Regions from separate parts of the Nitrospirillum guaranorum genome, predicted to be linked through region 1. Evidence: predicted binding sites of a transcription regulator. Region 1 holds the regulator's gene; each other region holds the start of a gene.

Region 1 (4,287 bases):
CGGAACAGATGCGCGCCGACTTCGTGGCCAATGCCAGCCATGAGCTGCGCACGCCGCTGTCCACCCTGGTGGGCTTCATCGAGACCTTGCGCGGCCCCGCCCGCGACGACGCCGACGCCCGCGACCGCTTCCTGGCCATCATGCAGGAGCAGGCCGGCCGCATGTCGCGCCTGGTCATGGACCTCTTGTCCCTGTCGCGCATCGAGCTTGACGAGCACACCCACCCCACGGGGGAGGCCAACGTCGCCCAACTGGTGCAGAGCGTGGTCGCCATGCTGGAGCTGAAGGCGGCGGCGCGCAAGATCACCATCCGTGTCCAGGGCGGCGAGGACCTGCCGCGCGTGCAGGGCGATGAGGATCAGTTGGCCCAGGTGTTCCAGAACCTGATCGACAACGCCATCAAGTACGGGCGCGAGCAGACCGACGTGGTGGTGTCGCTGGAACGGGCGGAGGCGCCGCCGGCGCCGGGTGCCACCGGCATCCGCGCCCGCCAGGCGCCGCAGAAGGTGGCCGGCATCAAGGTGTCGGTGACCGACAAGGGCGAGGGCATCGCCCGCACCCATCTGCCCCGCCTGACCGAGCGCTTCTACCGCGTGGACGCCGCCCGCAGCCGCGCCCTGGGCGGCACCGGCCTGGGCCTGGCCATCGTGAAGCATATCGTGAACCGCCACCGCGGCCGGCTGACCATCGACAGCGAGGTGGGCAAGGGCAGCACCTTCACCGTGCACCTGCCCGGTGTGGAGAAAACGGGGAGAAGGCGGAAAAGCCCGTACCCCAATCTGCCCAGAATCTGTCACAGGAAAGCGGCCGGGGCGCCGCATGACGGCGGGGCCGCGCCGGTCAGGCCCGTGGTGGCGCTACGCCCGTATGAGATAAGCCACTGAGGTAACGTGCCTTTCGAGGAACGGCGCGCCCGGACGCACCGTCATAAAACTGTCGCTTATCTGTAGCAATTCCATAGCGACCTGTCGTTATGGTCCACCCTGCCCGACCGGCGACGTGTCCCGCCGGCCGCCGTTTTTCATGCCCCGGCCAGGACCGCCGGGGGTGGGGTGGTAAGAGAATGCCGGCCGAGCATACGGTTAAGTCGTTCGAGCAGCAGCTGCAGCGCCTGTCCAACCTGATCACCCAGATGGGTGGCGTGGCCGAGGCCCAGGTGGATGGCGCCGTCCAGGCGGTGGTGCGCCGCGACGTGGATCTGGCCGCCCGGGTGATGCAGGCCGACCACCAGCTGGACGACTATGAACGGGGCATCGAGCAGGAGGCCGTGCGCATGCTGGCCCTGCGCCAGCCCGTGGGCAGCGATCTGCGCGAAATCCTGGCCGCCTTGAAGATTTCCGCCGACCTGGAACGCACCGGCGACTATGCCGCCAACATCGCCAAGCGCAGCATGGCGCTGGCCAAGCTGCCCGCCGTGCGGCCCGTCAGCGCCATCCCGCGCATGGGCAAGCTGGTGGAAAGCATGCTGAAGGACGTGCTGGACGCCTATATCGACCGCGACGTGGGCAAGGCCATCGACGCCTGGAACCGGGATGAGGAGCTGGACGACCTGTACACCAGCCTGTTCCGCGAGGTGCTGACCTACATGATGGAAGACCCGCGCAACATCACCCCTTGCACCCACCTGCTGTTCATCGCCAAGAATCTGGAGCGGGCGGGCGACCACGCCACCAACATCGCGGAAACCATTCATTTCCTGGTGCTGGGCCAGACGCTGACCTCCGACCGGCCCAAGCATGACCAGTCCAGCTTCCTCGTCGGCCCCTCGGCCGATGTTGACCTGCATGGCAGCGGCCTGCACGGCGCCGACGCCGTGGACGATTTGTGAGCCCTTTCCCCGGCCCCCTGCACGCCCGGGCCTGTAAACGATTAGAGTCGCCACCGCTTACCCCGACCCGGGACAGCCAGTTTTAGGGACACCCCATGAACGCCTCGTTGAAGCCCTTGGTTCTGATCGTCGAGGATGAAGCCGACCTCGTCACGCTGCTGAGCTACAACCTGGAGAAGGAAGGCTTCCGGGTGCTGACCGCCGGCGACGGCGAGGAAGCCCTGTTGCTGGCCGACGAGCAGGCGCCGCACCTGGTGCTGCTGGACTGGATGCTGCCGCTGATGAGCGGGCTGGAGGTCTGCCGCCAGATGCGCCGCAACCCCAAGACCCGCGAAATCCCCATCATCATGCTGACCGCCCGGGGCGAGGAGGCGGACAAGGTGCGCGGCCTGAACTCCGGCGCCGACGACTATATCTCCAAGCCCTTCAGCCCGACCGAGCTGGTGGCCCGCATCCGCGCCGTGCTGCGCCGGGCGGTGCCCTCGCTGGCCGAGGAACTGCTGCGCTACGGCGACATCAGCATGGACCTGGCGGCCCACCGCGTGCGCCGTAACAGCCGCGACATCCACCTGGGGCCCACCGAGTTCCGCCTGCTGCGCCACTTCATGCAGCACCCGGGCCGCGTGTTCTCGCGTGAGCAGCTGCTGGACATCGTCTGGGGCCATGACGTCTATGTCGAACCCCGCACCGTCGACGTGCACATCCGCCGCCTGCGCAAGGCCCTGAACGAGGACACCGAACTGGACATGATCCGCACGGTGCGCTCGGCCGGCTATGCCCTGGACATGAAGTCGGCTTGAGTATTTGAGGGTGCCCTCAGGCGGCGGGCGCGGGCATCCGCCCGCTTGCCTTCCTCACTTTCCAGTCCGCTGCGCTCCCCGGAAAGTTCCGGCGAACGCGGTCGCGTCCTACAGCGGCACGAGTTTGCTCGTGCCGCTGGTATGAAGCGCCTAACCTCTCAAAACACGTCCGCGAATAAAGCGGCGGCGCCCACTTCCGAGAGGTGGATGGCGCGGGCCGCGCGGGTGCGCATCTCCGCCTCGTACTCCCGTGCCGCCGCCGTGACGGAGGGGACGCGGGACAGGCTGGCCGCCAGCACGGCGGCGTCGCGCAGGGTGACGTTGGCGCCCAGTCCGCCGGCGGGGCTCATGGCGTGGATGGCGTCGCCCAGGAAGGTGATTGGCCCCGGTGTCCAGCAGGGCCAGGTGCGGGCCAGCCGCGCGCTGCGTACCGGCAGCAGCGCCATCTCCCCGGGATCGGCATGCCGGAACAGGCCCCGCAGCTGGGGATGCCAGTCACGCGCCAGATGGTCCGCCACCGCCGCCGGCGCGGCACCCGGGAAGCGCCCCGTCATCCGGGTCCTGGGGCCGATCAGCGCCCAGTACAGATAGTCGTCCACGGGGCTGAGCCCGCCCCGGTCACCCTCCGTGGGGTCGAACAGCATGGGCTCGATGATGCCGGCATAACCGTCAGCGAAGACCACGCTGGTGCCGGCGCACAGGTCGTCACCCACCGCCGCCCGCACCGGGGCCGTCAAAGGGGTACGGCCGTAGAGGCACACCGCGCCAACGTCCAACGGCTCCGCCTGGGGCAACAATTGGCGGCGGACGGCGGAGTTGACCCCATCGGCCGCCACCACCAGGTCGGCGCGCACCGACGTGCCGTCGGCGAAGGCGACATGGGCCCGGCCATCGGCACCCACGGCCAGCGCCTGGAAGGCCGCGCCGAAGCGCACCCGGTCCGCGACGCCCATCAGCAGGATTTCCCGCAGGGTCTGGCGGTGGGCGCACAGGTCGCCGGCCGTCTCCCGGCTCGGGGCGCCATCGTCAGCCGCGCTCCATACCGCTGGCGCCCGGCCCGTCACCGGCGCCAGCCGGCCATCCAGGAAGCGGGTGCGCGGGGCGGGTACGGCGCAGGTGCGCCGGAACAGGTCATACAGGTTGGGGGGCAGGCAGCGGGACAGGGCATCGGCGCCGTCCGCGTCGATGCGCAGGCGATAACCCTGGGACCGGCTGTCCAAGGCCGCATCCCGCTCATACACAACGCAGTCGATACCCGCGCGCGTCAACGCCTGCGCCAGGCACAGGCCGCCCAGGCCCGCGCCGATGATCGCCACCCGCGTCCCGTCCATGTCTCTCACCATCGTCACTGGAACTTTGCAGTGGGGATTCGATACCGCGGAACGGGGTATGCTTGATAACGACAGTCGGACGAAAAATAATGCGAAACGGCCAAACCGTTCGCCGGCCGCCAGCCCCGCCGAGGAAATCCATGCGCCCCGCCGCCAATGACACCACCCGCCTGACCAAGGAAGCCTTCCTGGAGATGTGCGAGCGGGCGGATGGCCCGCCCGTTCTGACCTTCTGGGGCAGCCATTCGGCGGAGGACCGGACCCGCATGGGCACGCGGGAGATCGACTGGCACGCCCATCGGCGCGGCCAGCTGTTCTGCATCGCCAA
Region 2 (4,287 bases), 640 kb from region 1:
GCCGACAGCTGCTCCTCGGTCAACGGACGGGCCGAGATGACGGTGGCCGTCTCCTCGCCGCGGCGCTGGGCCAGCTCGGCAAGGAAGGCGGCGATCATGCCATCGAGGGCGAAAAGCCGGCGGTTCTGGGCGACCAGACCAATAAACTTGCGCACAAGCTCGGACGTGCCCGCCTGTGACAGCACCGCGTCCATGGCGCGGGCCTGCTCGGCACGCGACAGGACGGGGCTGCGCACAACGCGACGCAGATCCGCGCTTTCGGCGAGAATCTGCTTGAGCGACGTCAGGTCCTGCGCGGTTTGGTCCAGCGCCTTCTGCTCGTCGGCAAGGTCGAACAGCGCCGCCGCGTAGCGGGCCGCCAGTCCGGATACGACTGTCCCTTGGGATGCCACCTGGAAACCTCGGTTAATCCGCAGACCTGAAGGATTTCAGGGCCTTAGCAATGTGGGTCCGAACCGGGTGAAAACCACCCCGGCGTCGGGCGTCGTGCACATAACACAGGGCGCCGCAGGGCGCAACTCCATCACTCCATCCAAAGCATACTATCCCACGGGTGAGCGGGTGGCTTTAAGGCGCCATTAACAGTTGGGGCCGCATAGTCCCCTCATCGCGCCAAAGCCACCCGGCGCACTGACGAAAAAAGTCCGGAACCTTCCGGGCCCCTCCGATCCAGGGTGGCAGAGTGCTGGTGAGTCATGACTGTCGTCCCCTTCTCCTCTGCCCGCTTCACCCCCTTCGATCTGACCGAGTGGAACAGCGTCGCCCAGCCCAAGCTGGAGCGGGGCCTGTGGGAAACGGTCACCCGGCACACCGCGCCCGACCATGATCAGCTGATCGTGCGCTTCCCCAACCTGGACCGCCCGGTCTTCCGGTTCGAGCGTGACCGCCGCGGCACCTATCGCCTGTACTTCAACGATCGCCGCGGCTGGTACTGCATCGGTACCGGCGAGAGCGCCGAGGAATGCCTGTCCGTATGGCGGGGCCGCGTGCCGCGCGCCACGGCCGAGGCCGGCGCGCAGGCGGGCCGCTGAGCGTCCGCCGCTATACTAAAGAACGAGGGGGCCCCGGGCCCCATCGAAGCCTGAGTTGCCTGGTGAGAACCCGTTTTTAGATGGCCTGAGGTTTATGGAGTCTTGGAGTCGCGTACCGGGTCGAGTGGCCTGGCGTTGCCTGGAACCAGAGTTGCCTGAACACCAGAGTCAGTAACGTTGCCTGATGTGACGACAGGGGGCAGACCAGCGCCCCCTTTGAGGGCGGACGGGACACTTAATCTCAGTTGTGATTAGGGGCGGAGCGGCGGCGCCAGCACACGGAAAGGCGCCGCCGTTTCCATATCCACCGGCAGCCGGGCGATGGTGTCGCCATCCCCCTGCACCGGATCGCCCGCCGGTCCCTCGATCCGCACCCGCACCGCCGGCACCACGCGGTACCCCGAGCCCCCCTTCGCTTCCGTCCAGCGGGCCAGCCGGCCCGTCACCAGCGCCGCGCCATAGCCCAGCGCCGCCAGCCGTCCGCCCACCTCGAACAGGCAGACGTGGAAGCCGCCTTCGTCCAGCCGGGCGTCGGGCGCGCAGACGAAGCGGCCGCCATAGAAATGGCCCTTGGCCACGATGCAGGACGCGGCCTCGTGCTCGCGGACCTGGCCGGCCGCGTCCGTCGTGATCACGCGATAGCGCGGGCTGGGCCAGCGCGCGATCTGCGCCAGGCTTTCCAGCACGTAGGCGCCCTTGCCGATACGGCGCTTCACCCCGGGGTCCACCCCCTCCACCACATGGGCGTCCAGGCCCACGCCGGCCATCATGGTGAACAGGCGGCCGTTGGCGCGCCCGGCGTGGATGGTGCGTGGCACCGCGCCCGCCAGGGTGCGCGCCAGCTCGGCCACGCCGGAGGGCAGGTCCAGTTCCGCCGCCAGCACATTGGCCGTGCCCAGGGGGATCAGTCCCAGGGCCGGGGGCGACAGGGTCGGCGCCGCCAGGAGGCCATTCACCACCTCGTTGATGGTGCCGTCGCCGCCCGAGGCCACGACGGCATCTGGGAGGCGCCCGTCCGTCAGCGCGCCGGAGGCGGCCAAGCCCGCCAGGCGTTCCGCATCGCGCGGGCCGGTGGTTTCCACCACCGCCACATCGGCCCCGCCTTGGCGCAAGGCATCGACCACCCGCCCCATCAGGCCCCGCCGGCGGCGGCCCGCCACAGGATTGTGAATGATCAATAGTCGGCGCGCGGGCGCGGACATAGGTTCCGTGACAGCCAAGTGAAGGACGGAAGACATATTTATGAATGCCCCGTGAATATATGGTGAAGTCCTTGAACTCGCCTTCATCACCATTTGTCTTGCCCTACATGCTGCGGTATAGCCCTGTCAACATTACTATTGATTGTCTGCGTGGGTCATCTCGGGGGCGTAGCATGGAGACGGACATGGAGACGGAACACGAGGCCCCGCGGCGATACCGCAGCATATGGCTCTCCGATCTGCATCTGGGGACCCGCGGCTGCCAGGCCGACATGCTGCTGGATTTCCTGAAGCACACCGAGTCGGAATACCTGTACCTGGTGGGCGACATCGTCGACGGGTGGCGCCTGAAGAAGGGCTGGTACTGGCCGCAGGCCCACAACGACGTGGTGCAGAAGGTGCTGCGCCGGGTGCGCAAGGGCACCAAGGTTTTCCTGATCCCGGGCAATCATGACGAAGTCTTCCGCGACTTCATCGGCCTGCAGTTCGGCGGCGTCACCATCCTGGAGGACGCGGTCCACACCACCGCCGACGGCCGCCGCTTCCTGGTGCTGCACGGCGACCTGTTCGACGCGGTGGTGAAGTACGCCAAGTGGCTGGCCTATGTCGGGGACAGCGCCTACACGGTGCTGCTGACCCTGAACACCTGGCTGAACGCCGCCCGCCGCCGCTTCGGCTTCCAGTACTGGTCGCTCTCCGCCTACCTGAAGAACCGCACCAAGAAGGCGGTGGAGTTCATCGGCAATTACGAGCAGGCGCTGGCGGACGAGGCCAAGCGCCGCCAGGTCGACGGCATCATTTGTGGCCACATCCACCACGCCGAGATGCGTGACATGGGTGGCGTCCTCTACTGCAACGACGGGGACTGGGTGGAATCGTGCACCGCATTGGTCGAACACGCCGACGGCACGTTGGAGATCATTCATTGGGCGGACGAAGTGCGCAAGCGCGCGGCGGCGCGGCAGCCTGGGCAGCCGGGCGGGACGACGCAGAAGGCTGCAGCGTGAAAATCCTGATCGTCACGGATGCGTGGCACCCCCAGGTGAACGGCGTGGTCCGCACCCTGACCACGACGCGGGACGAATTGCGCCAGCTGGGCCATGAGGTCGAGGTCATCGCCCCCGACCGCTTCCGCACCGTGCCCATGCCCACATACCCGGAAATCCGCCTGGCGCTGAAACCCGGCGCCCGCCTGCGTCGCATGATCGACGAGATCCAGCCCGACGCCATCCACATCGCCACCGAGGGCCCCCTGGGCCTGGCCGCCCGGCGCTATTGCCTGCGCCGGCGCATCCCCTTCACCACCGCCTACCACACGCGCTTCCCGGAATACGTCCGCGACCGCTTCCCCATCCCGCTGCGCCTCAGCTATGCCCTGGTGCGCCGCTTCCACGCGCCGGCCTCCGCCGTCATGGTGGCGACGCCCTCCATCGAGAACGACCTGGTGGACCGGGGTTTCCGCAACATCAAACGCTGGTCGCGCGGCGTCGACACCGACCTGTTCCGCCCGCGCGAGAAGGACTTCCTGCCCTTCCCCCGCCCCATCTTCATGTATGTGGGCCGGGTGGCGGTGGAGAAGAACATCGAGGCCTTCCTGTCGCTCGACCTGCCCGGCACCAAGGTGGTGGTGGGCGGCGGCCCGCAGCTGGACGAGCTGAAGGCCAAGTATCCGGCCGCCCGGTTCGTCGGGCCCAAGCATGGGGAAGAGCTGGCCAGGCACTACGCCGCCGGCGACGTCTTCGTCTTCCCCTCGCGCACCGACACCTTCGGCCTGGTGCTGCTGGAGGCGCTGGCCTCCGGCGTGCCGGTGGCGGCGTACCCGGTGCCGGGGCCGCTGGACGTGCTGGCGGGGTCGGACGTGGCCGTGCTGGACGAGGATTTGCGCAAGGCCGCCCTGGCCGCCCTGGAGATCCCGGGCGACAAGTGCCGCCGCCACGCCCTGACCTTTTCCTGGTCCGCGTCGGCGGCGCAGTTCCTGAACAACCTGCGTCCCTTCCGCGGCCATCCGGCGCTGGACCCGGTCCCCGTCCTGGACGTGGGCTTGGCCCCCGGGG
Region 3 (4,287 bases), 580 kb from region 1:
AGGCCTTCAGGGCCGGCAACGCGCCATGAATGAGCGAGATGATGACACCACCCAGGAGCGTCAGCACCAGGAGGGCGAAGAATAGGGTGGCGCCGCGAAACAGAAGGTCGTTGCGGCGCTGCGTGCGCGCCCGCGGACTTTCCGCGCTGATGTCCGATGCCTTTACCGCCATGTCCACCAAAGCACCCCTCCGGCCGTAGGCCCTGCGATAACCTGAAACGCGATGACCTAAAAAACCCGGATGTTCATCAAGGAAGCCGACAAAGAGGGAGAGGAGCCGTAGGCGACCCCTCTCCCAACCTTCGTCCCCGGGGCCGAAGCCCCGCGGGCGCTTCCTTTTACCCGAGGACTCTTACTTCGACCAGACGGGCTTGCCGTCGGCGGTCTTGACCGTGGCCCAGGACTTCTGGACCTGGGCGACCACGGCGGCCGGCATCGGGACGTAGTCCAGCTGCTCGGCGGCGGCCTGGCCGTTGTTGTAGGCCCAGTCGAAGAACTTCAGGGCCTCGGCGACGGCGGCACCGTCCTGCGGCTGGCTGTAGACCAGGATGAAGCTGGCGCCGGTGATCGGCCAGCTGTCGGCACCCGGCTGGTCGACCAGCACCAGGTAGAAGCCCGGGGCGTTGGCCCAGTCGGCGCCGGCGGCGGCGGCCTGGAAGGCCTTGATCTCCGGGCTGACGACCTTGCCGTCGTGGTTCTTCAGCTTGGTGAAGGTCAGGCTGTTCTGCTTGGCGTAGGCGTACTCGACGTAGCCGATGGCGCCGTCGGTCAGCTTCACCATGTTGGCGACGCCTTCATTGCCCTTGGCGCCCAGGCCGGCGGCCCACTGCACCGAGGTGTTGGCGCCGACGCGCTCGGCGAATTCCTTGTCTTCCTTGGACAGGTAGGTGGTCCACAGGAAGTTCGTGCCCGACCCGTCGGAACGGTACACCGGGACGATGGAGGTGTTCGGCAGGTTCAGGCCGGGGTTCTGCGCCTTGATGGCCGGGTCGTTCCAAGAGGCGATCTGGCCCAGGTAGATCTTGGCGATGGTCGGGCCGTCCAGCTGGATCTGGCCGGGGGCGATGCCCTTCACGTTCACGACCGGGACGACGCCGCCCATGATCATCGGGAACTGCTGCAGGCCGGCTTCCTTCAGCTCTTCAGCCTTCAGGGGCATGTCGGAGGCGCCGAACGTGACCGTCTTCGCCTTGATCTGCTTGATGCCGCCGCCGGAACCGATGGACTGGTAGTTCAGGCCCACGCCGGTCTTGGCCTTATAGGCCTCGGCCCACTTGGCGTAGATGGGGTACGGGAAGGTGGCGCCGGCGCCGCTGATGTCGGCAGCCTGGGCGGCGCCCACCATCACCACCGCGGCCGCGGCGGCAACCATGCCCTTCAGCAGGTTCTTCGGTTGAAAGTTCACGGGATTCCCCCACGGGTTGGAACGTCTTAGTCGACCGTCTCGGGGCCCCGGCCGGTCCGCCCAGGGGTATGCCCCCGCGACCGCTTCCTGATCCCGTCTCGACGGGCGGACCCTAGATTCCGGGTCCTGAACCTTTGGTGACGACTCTGTTACAGTTTTGTGAAACCGTGGGCGTTTTGTCGCAGCCCGCCCCCTCGTTCACGCCCCGTACCGGCCGGCGGCGCTGGCGCGCCGCGGCAACACAAGCCACAACCCGGCGGTTCCCCTGAGTCAACGCTGATTCTCAATTTCTTTTCAAGAGTCGGCGGATGCGCGGCCCGCCGCCGTTTTTTCTCCGCCATGGCGGCACGCCGACGGTCGCCATAAGCAGGCCCCAGGGTGCGCCCTATTCACAACACTATAGATGCAGTCGATCGGCCCGCCCTCTTTTTCACCGGGCGCCGCCCCTGTCCGAACTCTACTGCCGTAGTCCCCAATTTGTTGCCCCGCCTTACTTTAAGCCCCCTAAAACGCCCGACTCGAAACTGTTGCATCGGCGCCACAGCCAGACCCTTTCATAAATCTGTCAACCTTTAGCAGTCTCGCTGTCATGCTATATTGCTACCGAGCGCTTCGTTAGGGCCGCAGCCCAAACGCTCCAAACGCGTGACGTCGGCCCCGAAACCCCGGGATTGGGCGGCATGCCGTAGACCGGATGATGGGAGAATCTAGGAATGAACCTGAAGACCGTGTTGCTCGCTAGCACGGTGCTGGGCGTGGCTTTCGCCGCCGCCGGCGCCTCCGCTGCTGAGACCAAGAAGTCGAACGCCGCCTCCGCCACTGCCGCCGCCGCCGCCACCCCGCTGGCCACCCAGGCGCAGATCGACGCCCTGAACAAGCAGATCCAGGCGCTGCAGGCGCAGTTGCAGGCGATTTCGGCCCAGACCGACGCCGCCAACAAGGCGGCCGCTGAGTCCAAGGCCGCCGCCGAGAAGGCCGCCACCTCGGCCACCGCCGCCACGGCGAACCTGCCCAGCATCACCTTCCCCAACGGCGTGCCCACCTTCACGTCCGCGGACAAGGCGTTCAGCTTCCAGCCCGTCGGCCGCATCCACCTGGATTACGGCTATAACTTCCAGGATGCCAAGAACCCCGACAACCGGGCCAACAAGGACATCACCGACGGTTTCAACTTCCGTCGCGCCTACATCGGCTTCGCCGGCAAGGCCTTCAACGACTTCACCTACAACGTGACGGCCGACTTCCCCGGCCGCTTCAACCAGTCCGGCCGCCTGCAGACCGCGCAGCTGACCTACACCGGCTACAAGGGCTGGCTGATCGACGTCGGCGCCATGCAGCCGGCCATCACCTTTGAAGACAGCATCAGCTCGAACGACATCGGCCTGCTGGAACGTCCCGGCATCACCAACGTCGTCACCGGCCTGATCGCCAGCGAAGGCCGCCTGTCGGCCGGCGTGCGCACCTTCGGCGACAACTACTTCGCCGACGTGTACCTGACGGGCGCCAACGTCAACACCAGCCCGTTCGGCAGCACCACCGTGCTGACCAGCACCAGTGGCGCGACCGCCTCGGTCACCTCCAGCGCCGTGACCGGCGTCGCCGACGACCAGAAGGCCGCGTTCGCCCGCGCCGCGTTCCGTCCGATCAACGATGAGCACACCATCGTCCACATCGGTGGCGACGTCGGCTACATGTACGCCCCGCCGCAGACCAACGGCGTGAACGCCGCCGGTTCGCACGTGCTGGCCCTGTCGGAACGTCCGGAAAACCGCTACGGCGGCCTGGGCGCCATCCTGAACACCGGCAACATCAACGCCGACAGCGTCGCGATCTACGGCGGCGAACTGGCCGCCCGCTACGACAGCTTCTGGGCCCAGGGCGAAGGCTACCAGATCGACGTGAAGCGCCGTAAGGACCTGTCCACGGCCACCAACGACCCGAGCTTCTTCGGCTACTACGCCGAAGCGGGCTGGGTCCTGACCGGCCAGAAGCGCAACTACGTCGCCAACCAGGGCGCCTTCAGCTCCCCGACGGTGGACAAGCCCCTGAACCCCGGTGCCGGCCAGTGGGGCACCTGGGAAGCCGTGGCACGCTACAGCTTCCTGAACCTGAACTCCGACACCTGGGCCACCAACACCGCCAACCGCGTGCGCGGCGGCCAGCAGGAAGTGTGGACCCTGGGCCTGAATTGGTACATGACCAGCAACGTCCGCTTCATGCTGGACTACCAGTTCATCGACCTGAAGAAGTACTCTTCCGCCACCAACAACACCCAGGTGGGCGACAACTGGCAGTCCCTGGGCGGCCGCGTCCAGTTCACCTTCTAAGGTGGCCTCCCTTCGGGGAAGACATCTGTTCCAAGGAAACCCCGCCGGTTCGCCGGCGGGGTTTTTCTTTGCCCGCGACACTTGCGCACAGGGGTCGGTCGGTCGGAACACATCTTCCCCTATGGTGATCGCGGAAAATTGTCATAGTTCGGTTATAGAAACGAATGTCAGCGTTTAGGTTGCGCCCCGGCGGATGCTGGGCCAAAACGGCCTGAGACGTGACACCGGATCGAAAGCCGGATCGAGAGGACGAAGTGCGATGGATGAGGGGCGTGGTGGCATGAACCCGCAGGACGAGACCGCGGCGCGGCCGGCGCGCGACACGGATCAGGACGACCCCATCGCCGCCGTGCTGGCGGCCGAGGCGGAGGAGTTGGCCGACATCGACCTGGGCGATGAGGGCGGCGACGACGACGGCCTCGATGGCACGGAGGAAGAGCCCGGGTTGGACGGCGGCCCGCCGTTGGACGGCACGGCGCCCGCCAGCGGCAAGCGCGTGGCCTGCGGCGTCACGGGCAAGCTGCGCCCCAAGCGCGACCTGATCAGCCTGGACAC
Region 4 (4,287 bases), on a different contig from region 1:
CGTACTGGCCCACGTCTACCTGCCGCACGCCCAGCACGCCATCGAACGGCGCCCGGACCAGCAGCTGGGCGATCAGGGCGTTGGTCTTGGCGATGTTGGCGTTGGCCTGGTCCAGGGCGGCGGCCTGCTGGTCCACCGTCTGTTGCGAGGTCGCCTGCTTGGCCACCAGGGCGCGATAGCGGGCCAGGTCCAGCTCCGCCACCTTGGCCTGGGCCTTGTAGTTGGCCAGGTCGCCCTGCTGCGGCTTGTCGTTCAGCTGCAGCAGCGGGGTGCCGGCGCTGACGGTGGCGCCGGACTGGAACAGGATTTTGGTGACCGAGCCGCCCACCTCGGGCGTCACCGTCACCTGGTGCACGGCCTGCAGGCTGCCCACGGCGGGCAGCAGCTGGGGCACGTCCTCGGCCTGGGCCACGGCGGTGGCGACGGCGGCGGGCGGCGGCATCATGTTCTTCAGGAACTCGCCGATCATCTTCGGGCGGACGACGCGGTCATAGGCCACGAACAGGCCGCCGATGATGGCCAGCGCGATGACGGTGATGACCATGAACAGGGCGATGCGCGGCGGCCGCTGGCGGCCATCCTGCCCCCGGTAGTCGGTGCGCGACAGCCCCGTCGGCGGCGCACCCGGTTTCGGCACGGTGGTCACGGTCGATTGGGATTCCATGGTCTTGGTCTCGCTCGGCGCAAAAAGCCCGGGGTCCGGCGGGACGATCCCGCCGGGTGGGCGATGGTGTCGGTCTCGAAATCGCACACGCGTGGCAACGCGCCGCCACGGCGGTAACCGGGCGATGGCTGTCCACCGGCTGCGAAGGGCAAACCCTTCCACGCCGTCTCACCCCTGGGGGGAACCCACGGGGGGCAGGCGGCTACGGCCGGCAGCGGTGCGCTTTCCTAAACGATGGCCTGTCCCCGGCGATCCGATGCCCCCGCACCCGATCCGTCCGATCCCATGGGCCGTCATTATTGCAGCGGACTATGGGCAGGGCGTCAGGCCACTGCCAGTGAGCGGTGTCACAACACGGCACTCGCTTTTCGCAAAATTCGGAAAAAATGCAACGATTGCTATGCCCGGCTGAATTATCGGCGGCGCCGGGTATGCTTTATCCATCGGCGGCTTAATTATCCGCCAAGGGGGCTTTTCCGTCTCGCGGAATCAGGCGGTGCGCAGCCCGTCGTCGTCCTCATCCTCCCAGTGGCTCAGCGCCAGCAGGCAATGGGCGGGCAGGAGGGACAGCACGTCGATGCGCCGCCGCAAATCCTGGAAGATGGCGTCCACCAGCACCTCCGGATCATCGGGCGCGTCCGGATAAAGGGCGGGGTCCGGATCGGGCAGGGCCCAGTGCGCCGTCACCGGCTGGCCTGGCCAGGCGCCGGCCATGCCCGTCGCCGCCAGTTCGCTGACGGTGATGACGATGTCCACCGGCGGGGCGTCCGCCGCCATGAAGCGCTCCAGCGGCTTGGGCGCCAGGCCGCTTGTGGCGATGCCTTCGGCCCGCAGGCGGGCCAGCGCGTAGGGGTTCTGCCGGTCCACGGGCGTCAGGCCGGCGCTGTGGGCGTCGAATTGGTGGCCGGCATGATGACGCAGCAGCGCCTCCGCCATCATGCTGCGGCCGGCGTTGACCCGCCCGACGAACAGGACGCCCAGGCGCCGGTTCACCATGCCGTAGCGGGTGCCGTTCGGGGGCTGGGGCAAGATCATGTCCGGCGTCGGGCTGTCGGGCGGGGTCATGGGACTTGTCCGGTATGGGGCGGGAAGGCTGGGGAAGGGCCGGCCTCAGCCAGCCGCCGCCCAACCCTCTTCGCTGTGCATCGCCGTCAGCGCCTCGGCCGTCAGGCGGGCCAGGCTCTGCTCCGGCAGGGAACAGAAGATGCGCACCCGCCGCTCGATCATGCCGAACAGCAGGTTGAACAGGGCGCGCTGCTCCACCTCGGACCCCTTGAACCCCTGCGGATCGGGGAAGCCCCAGTGGGCGATCATCGGGTGGCCGGGCCAGTGCGGCGCCTCCGCCTTGGCGCTGGTGTCGCAGGTGTGGAAGATGAAGTCCATGGGCGCCACGTCGGGGCCGGCGAACTCGTTCCACGACTTGGGATGCAGGCCTTCGGTGGAAATACGGGCCTTGGTCAGCAGGTCCAGGGCGATGGGGTTGCATTCCGGCAGCGGGTCGGACCCGGCGCTGAACACCTCGAACCGGCCGCCGGCCCAATGGCGCATCAGCGCCTCGGCCATGATGCTGCGGGCGGAGTTGAACTGGCACAGAAACAGAACGCGGTAGACCTTCGCCATGTCGCTTCATTCCCCCTTGGCGCCGCGCCCACCCGAGGGTTCGGGGACCGCAGCCGCGTGCCGCCCGCCCCCCGGGCCGGCACGTTTAACCGCATGCTAATCCCAGCGTATGCCAGTCTTGTGACGCTGGTGTTGCAGCCCGGCGAAAAGGGATAGGTTCTGCCGCAACCCAGGAACCTCAGGCGCGGTAGCAAACCCGCAGGCCGCCCCACAGCCGCCCGCGCACCCAGATGGGGGCGGAGGCGTCCTTCATCAGGGCGAAGACGCCGCCGCCCATGTCGCGGCGGTAGGTTTGCAGCAGGAAGGGTGCCGTGCCGCGGCTGACGGCGGTGGCGGTCTTGTCGGCGTAGACGCGGCGGTTGCGGCCGTTGGCGGCGTTCCACACCGGGTCGGGGCCGTGGGGCTTGCGGAACTGCGGATTATGGCAGGGGATCAGGCGGTTGTGGTCGGTGGGCGCGCAGAAGACCATGCGCGGGTCCATGGCCAGGACGGGGTCGTGCAGGGGGGTGACGGCCGCGTCCAGGAAGGGGATATAGCGCGTCATGTATTGTTGCGGGTTGCTGCCGGCGATGGGCTTCAGGTCGGTGTCGAACAGGTCGTCCATGGTCAGTTCCCCCGCCGCCAGGGCTTGTTCCATGCGGGTCGATATCTGGCCCGCCACCTCGCGCGCCCGGTCGATGAAGGGCGTGTCCTCCGTCGCGTAGCCGGACGTGGCGGTCAGCATCATGATGGCCTCCGCCCGCTCCAGCGTGCGGTCCAGGTGGGTGGTGGCGGTCTTCAGCGCCGTGCCGGACGAGGCCGCGTCACGGTGCAGCGCGTCCACCGTCTCCTGGAAGCCGTCGCAGCGCTGGGCGATGTCGCCGGTGGCGCCGGCGATGGCGGTGGCGTTCTCCTCCACCTGGGCCACGGCCGTGCCCACCGTCTCCACCGCGCGGCCGATGGTGGCGGTGCTGCGGCCCACCCGTTCCGCCTGTTCCGATCCCGCGGCCATGCGGGCGGTCAGCCGGCGCACCTGGTCGGTCAGGGCCTTCAGGGTGGCGTCGATCTCGGCGGTGGCCTCGGCCGTTTGGCGGGCCAGGGCCTTCACCTCGGTGGCGACGACGGCGAAGCCCTTGCCGGCCTCGCCCGCCCGCGCCGCCTCGATGGTGGCGTTCAGGGCCAGCAGGTTGGTCTGAGCCGCGATGCGGTTGATGTCGCTGGACACCCGGGCCACGCGGCCCATGGCGCCCTCCAGCCCGCCCAACTCATTCGCGCTGGCGTTCACCGCCGCCACCAGGTCGCCGATGGCGGCCAGAGACTGGCGGATTTCCCCGGCCGAGGCGTCGATGTCCCGCCGCGCGCCCGCCGCCACGCCCTGCGTCGCCTGCGCCATGCCGGCGATGGCGCGGTTGCTGGCGACGATGTCGCGCGTCGCCGTCTGGATGCCGGTCAGCTGCCTGGCCTGGCTGTCGATGGCGCCGTCCACCTGATGGATGCTGCCGACCACATCGGCGATGTCGACGCTCAGGCGCCCGACCTCGGAAGCGATGTCGGCGATCAGCGTGCCGGCGTCGGCGCGCAGCGATATCGATTGGTGGGTGTCCACGGCCATGTCCTCTCCCCAGGATCGGGATGGGCATTCTGGGGGCCATCCCGTAAAGAAAGCGCAAACATCCCCTGTCCAAACAGGGTGGTCCTTTAGGATAGGGGCAACGTCGCGTGTCTGCCCTCATCCTTTGGTTGACCGCATCGTGCGGTGGGGAAGGGAATTTTTTCCCAAGAATGGCTTGTAATACTGGGCTATTCGACCAGATATGCAGTCGCAGCGATCCAGGGCAGTGTATTTTCGCATTTGCGGAAGGGCGTGGAACCGCCATTCTCCCCCGCTTAAAGCGATGTTTTCCGGTGAGTCAGGAAAGAGGGTATAGCGAGGATGAGCGCGTTTCTGTCCGGCAAGGTCACCCATGTCCATCATTGGACTGACAACCTGTTCAGCTTCCGGCTGACCCGCGATCCGTCCTTCC

Evidence for each region. Region 1 encodes PhoB, which activates phosphate uptake and scavenging genes when phosphate is short. Its sites were predicted from a motif close to TNTCATAAAACTGTCA; they were not measured.
Region 2: UAJ10_RS13700 (diacylglycerol/lipid kinase family protein) is a predicted target of PhoB. The motif match lies at 2,264-2,279, and genes of this name have one in related genera.
Region 3: UAJ10_RS13385 (OprO/OprP family phosphate-selective porin) is a predicted target of PhoB. The motif match lies at 1,958-1,973, and genes of this name have one in related genera.
Region 4: UAJ10_RS00420 (arsenate reductase ArsC) is a predicted target of PhoB. The motif match lies at 2,395-2,410, and genes of this name have one in related genera.

The regions. Positions count from the first base shown of each region.
Region 1 covers NZ_JAYEES010000003.1:399,057-403,343, reverse strand. The annotation lists partial or broken gene UAJ10_RS10690 (ATP-binding protein) at 1-734, shown strand, start outside; gene phoU (phosphate signaling complex protein PhoU) at 1,064-1,828, shown strand; gene phoB (phosphate regulon transcriptional regulator PhoB) at 1,924-2,628, shown strand; gene UAJ10_RS10675 (FAD-dependent oxidoreductase) at 2,787-3,959, opposite strand; gene UAJ10_RS10670 (AraC family transcriptional regulator) at 4,100-4,287, shown strand, end outside.
Region 2 covers NZ_JAYEES010000003.1:1,042,727-1,047,013, reverse strand. The annotation lists gene UAJ10_RS13710 (F0F1 ATP synthase subunit delta) at 1-392, opposite strand, end outside; gene UAJ10_RS13705 (hypothetical protein) at 696-1,031, shown strand; gene UAJ10_RS13700 (diacylglycerol/lipid kinase family protein) at 1,283-2,233, opposite strand; gene UAJ10_RS13695 (UDP-2,3-diacylglucosamine diphosphatase) at 2,419-3,240, shown strand; gene UAJ10_RS13690 (glycosyltransferase family 4 protein) at 3,237-4,287, shown strand, end outside.
Region 3 covers NZ_JAYEES010000003.1:980,744-985,030, reverse strand. The annotation lists gene pstC (phosphate ABC transporter permease subunit PstC) at 1-172, opposite strand, end outside; gene pstS (phosphate ABC transporter substrate-binding protein PstS) at 353-1,405, opposite strand; gene UAJ10_RS13385 (OprO/OprP family phosphate-selective porin) at 2,119-3,732, shown strand; gene UAJ10_RS13380 (DUF1003 domain-containing protein) at 3,992-4,287, shown strand, end outside.
Region 4 covers NZ_JAYEES010000001.1:131,472-135,758, reverse strand. The annotation lists gene UAJ10_RS00430 (efflux RND transporter periplasmic adaptor subunit) at 1-664, opposite strand, end outside; gene UAJ10_RS00425 (arsenate reductase/protein-tyrosine-phosphatase family protein) at 1,154-1,729, opposite strand; gene UAJ10_RS00420 (arsenate reductase ArsC) at 1,775-2,284, opposite strand; gene UAJ10_RS00415 (methyl-accepting chemotaxis protein) at 2,463-3,875, opposite strand; gene UAJ10_RS00410 (ferredoxin--NADP reductase) at 4,197-4,287, shown strand, end outside.